Regions from separate parts of the Streptomyces enissocaesilis genome, predicted to be linked through region 1. Evidence: riboswitches for the same ligand, from Rfam matches in the RefSeq annotation. Region 1 holds a riboswitch; each other region holds the start of a gene.

Evidence for each region. A riboswitch is a leader RNA that binds a small molecule or an ion and turns the genes downstream of it on or off. The one in region 1 is predicted to bind cyclic di-AMP.
Region 2: another riboswitch for cyclic di-AMP. It lies ahead of ABD374_RS03575 (M23 family metallopeptidase); the one in region 1 lies ahead of ABD374_RS28525 (M23 family metallopeptidase).
Region 3: another riboswitch for cyclic di-AMP. It lies ahead of ABD374_RS04150 (transglycosylase SLT domain-containing protein); the one in region 1 lies ahead of ABD374_RS28525 (M23 family metallopeptidase).
Region 4: another riboswitch for cyclic di-AMP. It lies ahead of ABD374_RS29605 (M23 family metallopeptidase); the one in region 1 lies ahead of ABD374_RS28525 (M23 family metallopeptidase).

The regions. Positions count from the first base shown of each region.
Region 1 is NZ_BAAAUD010000054.1:45,993-48,186, reverse strand. It holds gene ABD374_RS28525 (M23 family metallopeptidase) at 1-1,083, opposite strand, end outside; cyclic di-AMP (ydaO/yuaA leader) riboswitch at 1,095-1,242, opposite strand; gene ABD374_RS28520 (DUF2332 domain-containing protein) at 1,500-2,194, shown strand, end outside.
Region 2 is NZ_BAAAUD010000010.1:55,613-57,806, forward strand. It holds gene ABD374_RS03570 (GntR family transcriptional regulator) at 1-178, opposite strand, end outside; gene ABD374_RS03575 (M23 family metallopeptidase) at 349-1,170, opposite strand; cyclic di-AMP (ydaO/yuaA leader) riboswitch at 1,184-1,377, opposite strand; gene ABD374_RS03580 (M16 family metallopeptidase) at 1,612-2,194, opposite strand, start outside.
Region 3 is NZ_BAAAUD010000011.1:28,993-31,186, reverse strand. It holds gene ABD374_RS04155 (hypothetical protein) at 149-703, shown strand; cyclic di-AMP (ydaO/yuaA leader) riboswitch at 1,050-1,210, shown strand; gene ABD374_RS04150 (transglycosylase SLT domain-containing protein) at 1,213-1,965, shown strand.
Region 4 is NZ_BAAAUD010000057.1:19,992-22,185, forward strand. It holds gene ABD374_RS29600 (alpha-galactosidase) at 1-865, shown strand, start outside; cyclic di-AMP (ydaO/yuaA leader) riboswitch at 1,190-1,364, shown strand; gene ABD374_RS29605 (M23 family metallopeptidase) at 1,367-2,194, shown strand, end outside.

The DNA.
Region 1 (2,194 bases):
GGCCGGGTCGATGGCGGAGCCGCCGGGCGTGCGCACTTCGAGGTGCAGGTGGTCTCCCGTCACATTGCCGGTGGCGCCCACGCGGCCGATGACGTCGCCCGCCCCGACCTCTCCGGAGGTGACGGTCATCGAGGAGAGGTGGCAGTACCAGATCTCCGTGCCGTCCGGGAGCTCCAGGACGATGCGGTAGCCGTACGCACCCGACCAGCCCGCCGACGTGATGGTGCCGCCGTGCACGGCCTTGAGCGGCGTGCCCTTCGGGGCGGCGAAATCCAGGCCGGTGTGCTGGCCGGAGGACCACATCGAACCGGACTGGCCGTAGGTGGAGGTGAGCGTGTACGACGAGAGCGGCAGCGAGTAGCTGGCGGCCAGCTTGGCGAGCCGCTCCTGCTCGGCCTTGCGCGCGGCCTCTTCCTCCGCCTGCCGCTTCTCCTCCTCGGCCTTCCGCTTCTCCTCCTCGGCCTTGGCCTCCGCCGCGCTCTGCTGCTCGGCCGCCTCGGCCGCGGCCTGCTCGGCGGCCTTCGCCTCGGCGGCCACCTTCGCCTCGGCGTCGGCGGCGTCCTGCTGCTGCTCGGCCTGCTGGAGGATGCGGGCGCGCAGCGCCTCGCCCGCGTCGGTGGTGCCCTGCTGCGCGTCGGCGGTGGTGATGCCCGCGGTGGTGAGCGGGGCGGCGGCCAGAATCGTTTCGCCCGCTGTGCCCGTACCCGCCTGAACGCCTGAGCCCGAGTCGTCGGACACCAGGGAGCCGATACCGGGAAGGGACTTGGCGTCGGGCAGCGAGTCCGCTATCGCGTCGGGAAGGGAGATCGAGACGGCCGGCTTGTCCTGCGCGGTGGCTATGCCGCCCGCGCCGACCGCGGCGATGACGCCGACGCCGAGAACGGTGGAGCTGCGGCCGATCCCGCCGCGCTGCTTGGCGACGCGATGACGGCCGCGTACGGGCCGGATGGACTTCTCGGTGGGATTCCACTCTCCCCAGGTTCCCTCGGCGCCACCGGGAATCCCGGCGGCGTTCGGAACGTTCGGTACCTCGTACCCGTAAGAGGGCAGGGGTGCTTCGGGGGCAGGCCTGTTGGACGCCACGGAGGCGTGCTCCTTTCCTTCCTTCTCGCCTACCGGGTTAGCTGACGGGTTCGGAGCAGGAAGGTCTCCTACGGGCCTCCTCGTAGGTACGAAGGAGTCCGATTCACCCCAAGGAACGTGGTTCCCCGGTTCCCTTGCGGAATTCGGCGCGTGCGCACGGTGTCGTCTCTTGTGACGACTGGGACGACCGTGCCGCGTTATCGAACGTTAATAGACACCGGGTCCGCTTTCCAAGCCGTTCCAGTTGATCGTTAACGATATTGGCGCGGACCAATCGCTACACAAGTGGTCACAGTGGGGCGAGTTGCTGTTCCCCCGATCCACACTCCGAAACCTCTCCGTAGTGACGGTTCGTCAATTGTTATGCGCAGGGGCGTCTTGCGACTACACGGTGTCGCGGGGTTGGCTTCACCACCATGGTTGTCAACAGCACGCGCTCCGTGACCGACCGCTACCGCGAGTTCTCCGAGCAGCAGGCCCGCGGCGTCTCCCCCGCCTACGCCGAACTCACCGCCCGCATCAGCGAGGACGAGGAGCTCTGCGCCCTCATCGCCGCCCTGCCGCCCGGCAACAAGCAGCAGCCCAACCTCCTCCTCGCCGCCGTCCGCTTCCTCGGCGGCCCCCACGAGCGGTGGACTCCCTTCCGCGCCTGGACCCTGGCCCACTGGGACGCCGTACGCGCCGTCGTGCTGACCCGCTTCACCCAGACCAACGAGCCCGCCCGCTGCGCCACCCTGCTGCCCCTCCTCGCCGCGCTCCCGCAGCCCCTCGCCCTCATCGAGGTCGGCGCCTCCGCCGGCCTGTGCCTCCACCCCGACCGCTACGCCTACCGCTACGACGGCGGCGCCGTCCTGGGCTCCTCCCCCGCCACCTTCGACTGCCGTACGGAGGGCCCCGCGCCTCTGCCCACCGCGCTGCCCGACATCGCCTGGCGCGCCGGCATCGACCTCAACCCCCTCGACCCCACCGACGAGGACGACGTCCGCTGGCTCCAGTCGCTGATCTGGCCGGGCCGTGCGGAGCGCCCGCGTCAGCAGCTCGCCGCCATCGAGGCCGTACGTACGGCGCCCCGCCCCCGCCTCGTCCGCGGCGACCTCGTCGACGAACTCCC
Region 2 (2,194 bases), on a different contig from region 1:
GGCGGGTGGTGACGAACCCCTCGGACTCCAGCGTGCGCAGGGCCTCGCGCACCGGGACGCGCGAGACGCCGTAACGGCGCGCCAGCAGCTCTTCGGTGAGCCGACTGCCCCGCTCGAAGACGCCGGAGACGATGTCGTCACGGATCGCCGTGCATACCGATTGCGCGGGAATGCGCATGAGCGGACCTCCGCCTTGATCCTCGCGAAACGCGGTCGAATGACGCCTGTTCGGCGACTCTATTGCAGCGGCGCGCAATTTCCGACGGGCGGCAGGAATTCATGGATATCTTTTGGCCAACGCCGAAGGCCCCGGCGGGAAGCCGGGGCCTTCGGGAAAACCGGGGTGCGTCAGACGTTCACACCGTGCGCGCGCAGGTACGCGACCGGGTCCATGTCGGAGCCGTACTCGGAAGACGTACGGGCCTCGAAGTGCAGGTGCGGGCCCGTCGAGTTTCCGGTCGAACCCGAGAGACCTATCTGGAGGCCCGGGGTGACGGCCTGGCCGACGGAGACGCCGATGGACGACAGGTGGCCGTACTGCGTGTACGTGCCGTCGTTCATCCTGATGACGATGCTGTTGCCGTACGCCCCGCCCCAGCCGGCCTCGACGACGGTGCCCGCCCCGACGGCCACGACGGAACTGCCGGACGCGGCCCGGAAGTCGACGCCGGAGTGGCTGCCGGAGGACCAGAGCGAGCCGCCGCTCCGGTAGCCGGTGGTCACGACGGAACCGGCGACCGGAAGGGTGTAGGCGGTGAGGCGCTCGCGTTCCGCCGCACGGGCGGCGCGCTCCTCGGCCTCGCGCTCCGCCCGCTCCTCGCGCTCCTTCTCGGCCCTGGCCTCCGCCTTGCGCCTGGCCTCCGCCTTGCGCGCCGCCTCGGCCCTGCGCTCGGCCTCCGCCCGGTCGGCGGCGTGCCGCTGCGCCTCGGCCTGGGCGGCGACCTGGTCGGCGAGGGAGTCGCCGACGACGAGGGCCTGGGTCAGGCCGGTCGCCTCGACGGAGTGGGCCGCGTCGGCGCTGGTACCGGCGGCGAGGGCCGGAGAGGCCAGGCTCCCGACGGCGCCGGTCGTCGCGAGGGTGGCAACGCCCGCCAGGCTCGCGCTCCTGCGCGTCAGACGGCCCGGACGGCTCGGACGACGGTGCTTCCCGGTGGCACGGGTGAACGCCATGAAGTGGCTGGTCCTTTCCTTCCTTCTCGCCTACCGGGTTAGCTGACGGGTTCGGAGCAGGAAGGTCTCCTACGGACCCCTTCCGTACGTACGGAAGGACGTCCGATTCACCCCAGGGACTGGGCTCCTCCAGCCGCGAAGGCGGCAGGAGGGTGGGTCCCCGGCTCCCCAGGCTCGCGCCTGACGGGGACTCGGCGATGGCTGCCCGGTGCCACGGATGCGGCTCACTGCTGACGGACAGCCGGACCGACGCTAAGCGGGACATCTTTCAATCACCAAAAAGTCTCCGCGCTTTGTAACGCACCCCACAGGCCAGAAAGGCAACCTCCATAACAAAACGGACATACGCCAAGGACCCCGGCGGCCTGTCGGCCACCGGGGTCCCTCTGCCTCCCGTGGTGAGGGAGTTGCGCGATCGGCTCGCCTCGAACGGACGGACCGTCAGCCGGCGACCACCGTCACGTCACCGATGCCGAGCGCCCTGACGGGCTCCTCGATCTGCGAGGCGTCCCCGACGAGGACCGTGACCAGACGGTCCTCGGGGAAGGCGCTGACGACCGCCGCGGTGGCCTCCACCGTGCCCGTCTCGACGAGGCGGGCGTACAGCTGGGCCTGGAAGTCGTCCGGCAGGTGCTGCTCGACCTGGTCGGCGAGGGTTCCGGCGACGGCGGCCGCCGTCTCGTACTTGAGCGGTGCCACACCCACCAGGTTCTGCACGGCGACGTCGCGCTCGGCGTCGGTGAGGCCCTCGGCCGCGAGGGTGCGCAGCACCTTCCACAGGTCTTCGAGCGCCGGGCCCGTGGACTCCGTGTCCACCGAGCCGCTGATCGCCAGCATCGACGCACCCGATCCGTCGGGAGCGGAGCGCAGCACCTGGCCGAAGGCGCGCACGCCGTACGTGTAGCCCTTCTCCTCGCGCAGGACGCGGTCCAGACGGGAGGTGAGCGTGCCGCCCAGGCAGTACGTACCGAGGACCTGGGCCGGCCAGACCCGGTCGTGCCGGTCGGGGCCGATCCGGCCGATG
Region 3 (2,194 bases), on a different contig from region 1:
ACCGACAGCGGGGCCCGGCCCGCTCACGCTCTTCTCGCCGCAGAGCAACTCCCTTATGGGGGGGAAGCCCCTTCCACCGGGGCGCTCACCGCCCACCCGGCGGTCACAGAGGTGAGCGGCACGACGTACGCCGTGCCGTCATCTGCGCGTGGATCCCGCCGCGCCCAAGGGGCCTGACGATCCGTTGCCGGAGTCCCTGGACGGCTGCCCCGACTCCGCGCTCCCCTCCCAGTGGCTGCCCAGCCCTTCCGGGCTGCCCGCCGTGGCGGGTCTGCGGCTGCTGCTGAGCGACGGCTTCGCCGCACTCGGGGAGCATCTGGCCGCCGACGGTGACCGGGCCCCGGGCTGGGAGCAGCGCCCCGCGCGCTCGGTGCCGCATCCGGTGGAGGAGTGCGCCGCGGTCTGCGGACTGGACGAGGACGCCGCGGCGCTCCATTGGAAGCCGGTCCGCTTCAAAGCTGCGGCGGCCGAACTGGGCGGGTCGGGGCTGGTGTTGCGCGCGGACCGGGCGGGGGCGGGCCGCTCCCTCTTCCTGCCGGGCACCCGGCAGGGGCGCAAACCGACGCGCCTCCCCGCAGACGCGTCGAAGCCCGTCCTGCTGCCACCGGCCAGGGAACACCGGTCGACGACACACCCGGTGGCGGTGCCCTCCGGTCCGCTGCCCCTGCATTTCGCGGATGCGTGGGAGGGCCGTAACGGGTGAAGGCGGCCGGAGAGAGCCGCGAATCCACCCAATGTCATATAGGTCTAAATCGCCTTATCGCATGGCATATAGCCTGCCGGTCGAGGCGGTTGGGCGCCCGCCCCTGCCCGGCGGAGCACCCCAAGTGATATGAGTCACGGCCCGCAACGGCATGGCTGAAGCGGTACTGGGCACAGTTCCGGCCCCCAGAAAGAAAGTTGAGTCCTCGCTCAAGGCGAGTGACGGATTTTTCTCCGTCCGGAACCGCGATATGGATCATGCGGAGCAATTTCAGGGCTTGTTCCGCCCGGCCACTCTCGCTTACGGTCACCGTCAATCCGGGTGGACCGCCGAATCCTGCCGCCGTCCGGAAACCACACCCACTCACGTACGGCAGGAGCGGGGGACCCAGGTAAGCCGCCGTTCCGGAATTCCGGAACGGCTCGGGGTGAAGTCGCATTCACATGCGGCCGGGCATCTCCAGCCCGAACCCGACAGCTCACCTCGCAGGCGACGGAGAGGAATTCACCATGCCCGCAAAGGGTAAGCACCGCCGTTCCAAGTACGCCTCACTCACTCGGGGCTTCATCGCCGCGGGTACGGGAGGCGCCGCACTCGTCCTCCCGCTCCTCGGCGCGACTTCTGCCGGCGCGGCGCCGCAGGCCGTCGCCGTCGAGAAGGCCGACTCCGTCATCTATGCCGTGATGTCCGGCGACTCGCTCTCCAAGATCGCCGGTGACCACTCCGTGGCCGGTGGCTGGGAGAAGCTGTACCAGGACAACCGGGAGGCCGTCGGCGACAACCCCTCGCTGATCCGTCCGGGCCTGGAGCTGACCATCGCCAGGGGGACCGAGGCCGAGGCCGAGAGGCCGGCGTCCTCCTCCGACCGGGCCGACCGTTCCGAGCGGAAGACCGCGCCGGCCGCCGAAAGCGACGCCCCCGCCGTGGAATCCGCGTCCTATTCCAACGACCTCGACGGCTGGATCAAGGAATCGCTGGCCATCATGGCCAAGCACGGTATTCCCGGTACGTATGACGGAATTCACCGGAACATCATGCGCGAGTCCTCGGGCAACCCGATGGCCATCAACAACTGGGACTCCAACGCCGCCGCCGGAACACCCTCCAAGGGTCTTCTCCAGGTGATCCAGCCGACGTTCCAGGCCTATCACGTGCCCGGTACGTCGCTGGACAGTTACGACCCTGTCGCCAATATCACCGCCGCGTGCAACTACGCCGCCGACAGGTACGGCTCGATCGACAATGTGAACGGCCCCTACTAGGAGGCCCGCGTCGTCGGCCCCGCTCCCCCGCCGTTCAGGCGACGGGGCGGGGCCGACGGCGTCCTCCGTCCGGGTCGCGGCCGGTCAGGTTCCCGCCGGGCCGGGGCGGGCAACCGCAGCGGCCCGGCGGCAAGCGACAGGCGCACTGCGGCGGCGGGACGCGGAACATACGGGTGAGGTGGGCGAGGGGCACCACGCCGCGCCCCAGCCGGACGAGCCCCAGGGCGAG
Region 4 (2,194 bases), on a different contig from region 1:
CCGCACCCGCACGGAGTTCCGCCACCAGCTCGTCCTCAACCTGGCGCGCGGCGACGTCCAGGCGTACCTCTGGGACCAGCTCCACGGGCTGCTGTCGAGCGCGCCCGTCGACTATGTGAAGTGGGACTTCAACCGTTGCTTCACCGACGCGGGCTGGCCGGGCGAACCGTACCCCCAGAAGCTGTGGACCGAGCACGTGCACGCCCTGTACGCGCTCCTCGACCGGCTGCGGGCCGCGCATCCGGACGTCGCCTTCGAGTCGTGCTCGGGCGGCGGCGGGCGGATCGACCTCGGGATCCTGTCCCGTACCGACCAGGTGTGGACGTCCGACAACACCGATCCGCTGGACCGGCTCGCCATCCAGCACGGCTTCAGCCAGCTGCATCCGGCGCGGGCGATGGCCGCCTGGGTCACCGACAGCCCCAATACGCAGCTCAACGGGCGGGTCAGCTCGCTGCGCTTCCGCTTCGTGAGCGCGATGGCGGGGGTGCTCGGCATCGGCGGCGACCTGGCCGGGTGGAGCGAGGACGAGATCGCCGAGGCGCGCGAGTGGGTGGACCTGTACAAGGAGATCCGGCCGGTCGTGCAGCACGGCGAGCTGTACCGGCTGCGGGCGCCCGAGGGCGGGCTCAGCGCGGTCCAGTACGTGCGCGGGGACGACACCGTCGTCCTCGCCTGGCTCCAGGCCCAGCACTACGGCGAGCAGCAGCCGCCGCTGCGCCTGCGCGGGCTCGACCCGGGCGCGGCGTACGCCTGCCTCGACACCTCGGCCGTGCACCGGGGTTCCGTACTGCTCCACCGGGGACTGCGCACCGCGCTGCGCGGTGATCTCGACGCCGCGGTCTTCCGGCTGAGGAGGGTCTGACCCCTCGCGGTCCGCAGCGAGGAAGATAAGCGGCACTTGGTGCGAAACGGGCTATTGTGGTGCAACTCCGCTTGGGGGAGCGGTAAATGGTGGGACTGCTGGTGAGCAGGATCATATTCGTGACAGTGCGTGGCGGAGTGCCGGGTGCGCATGCCAGTTCGCGGGCGGTGCGCAAAGATCCGTAATCCACGGAGGGTGACGGGAATTCCGTGGTGAATTCCCGTCAGGCAACGGCCGTGCGAATGGACTGGCTTGTACGGGGGAGCCCCGTCGGCTTACGGTCACCGCAATCCGGGTGGACCGCCGAATCCTGCCACCTCCCGGAATCCGCACTCACTCACTCACGCGTTGGCAGGAGCGGGGGACCCAGGTAAGTACGCCGGTGATCCGGACGCCCCATGCGTCCGGACCGGCTTGGGGTGAAGTCGCGCAGCAGCGCGGCCGGGCATCTCCAGCCCGAACCCGACAGCTCACCTCGTAGGCGCCGGAGAGGAATGTTCCATGCCCGCAAAGGGTAAGCACCGCCGCCCGAGGTCCAGCTCGATCACTCGCGGAATCGTCGCCGCGGGAGCGGGCGGAGCCGTACTCGCGCTTCCCCTGATCACCGCCACCGGTGCGAACGCCGCGGAGAAGGCCGCAGTGCCGGCCGCCGCGGCCGCCTCCGCGGTGACCGAGAAGGCGACGCCGCAGAAGAAGGCCGACGCCAAGGTCTACTCCGTGGTCTCCGGCGACTACCTGTCGAAGATCGCCGAAGAGCAGAACGTGCGCGGTGGCTGGCAGGAGCTGTACGAGGACAACCGCGAGGTCGTCGGCGGCAACCCCTCGCTGATCCTGCCGGGCATGAAGCTGACGATCGGCGCCAAGGCGTCGGCGCCCGCGCAGCAGGCCCCGGCGAAGCAGGCGAAGCCGGCGGCCGAGGCGCCCGCCGCGCCCAAGGCCGCCCCCCGGGCCGAGGCCGAGGCCGCCGCCCCCAAGGCTGCTCCCAAGGCCGAGGCCGCGGAGTCCACTTCCGTGAACTCCGCCTCCGCCGCGCAGAGCACCGGCTCCGGCTTCACCGCCCCGGTCTCCGCGGGCGTCACCACCCCGTACCGCGCCGCCGGCGGCAGCTGGTCCAGCGGTTACCACACGGGCGTCGACTTCGCCGCGGCCAGCGGTACCCCGGTCAAGGCCGTCGGTGCCGGCACCGTCGTCTCCGCGGGCTGGAGCGGCTCGTACGGCAACGAGGTCGTCATCAAGCACGACGACGGCCGGTACTCGCAGTACGCCCACCTTTCCTCGCTGTCCGTCTCCTCCGGCCAGAGCGTCGGCGGCGGCACGCAGATAGGCCTC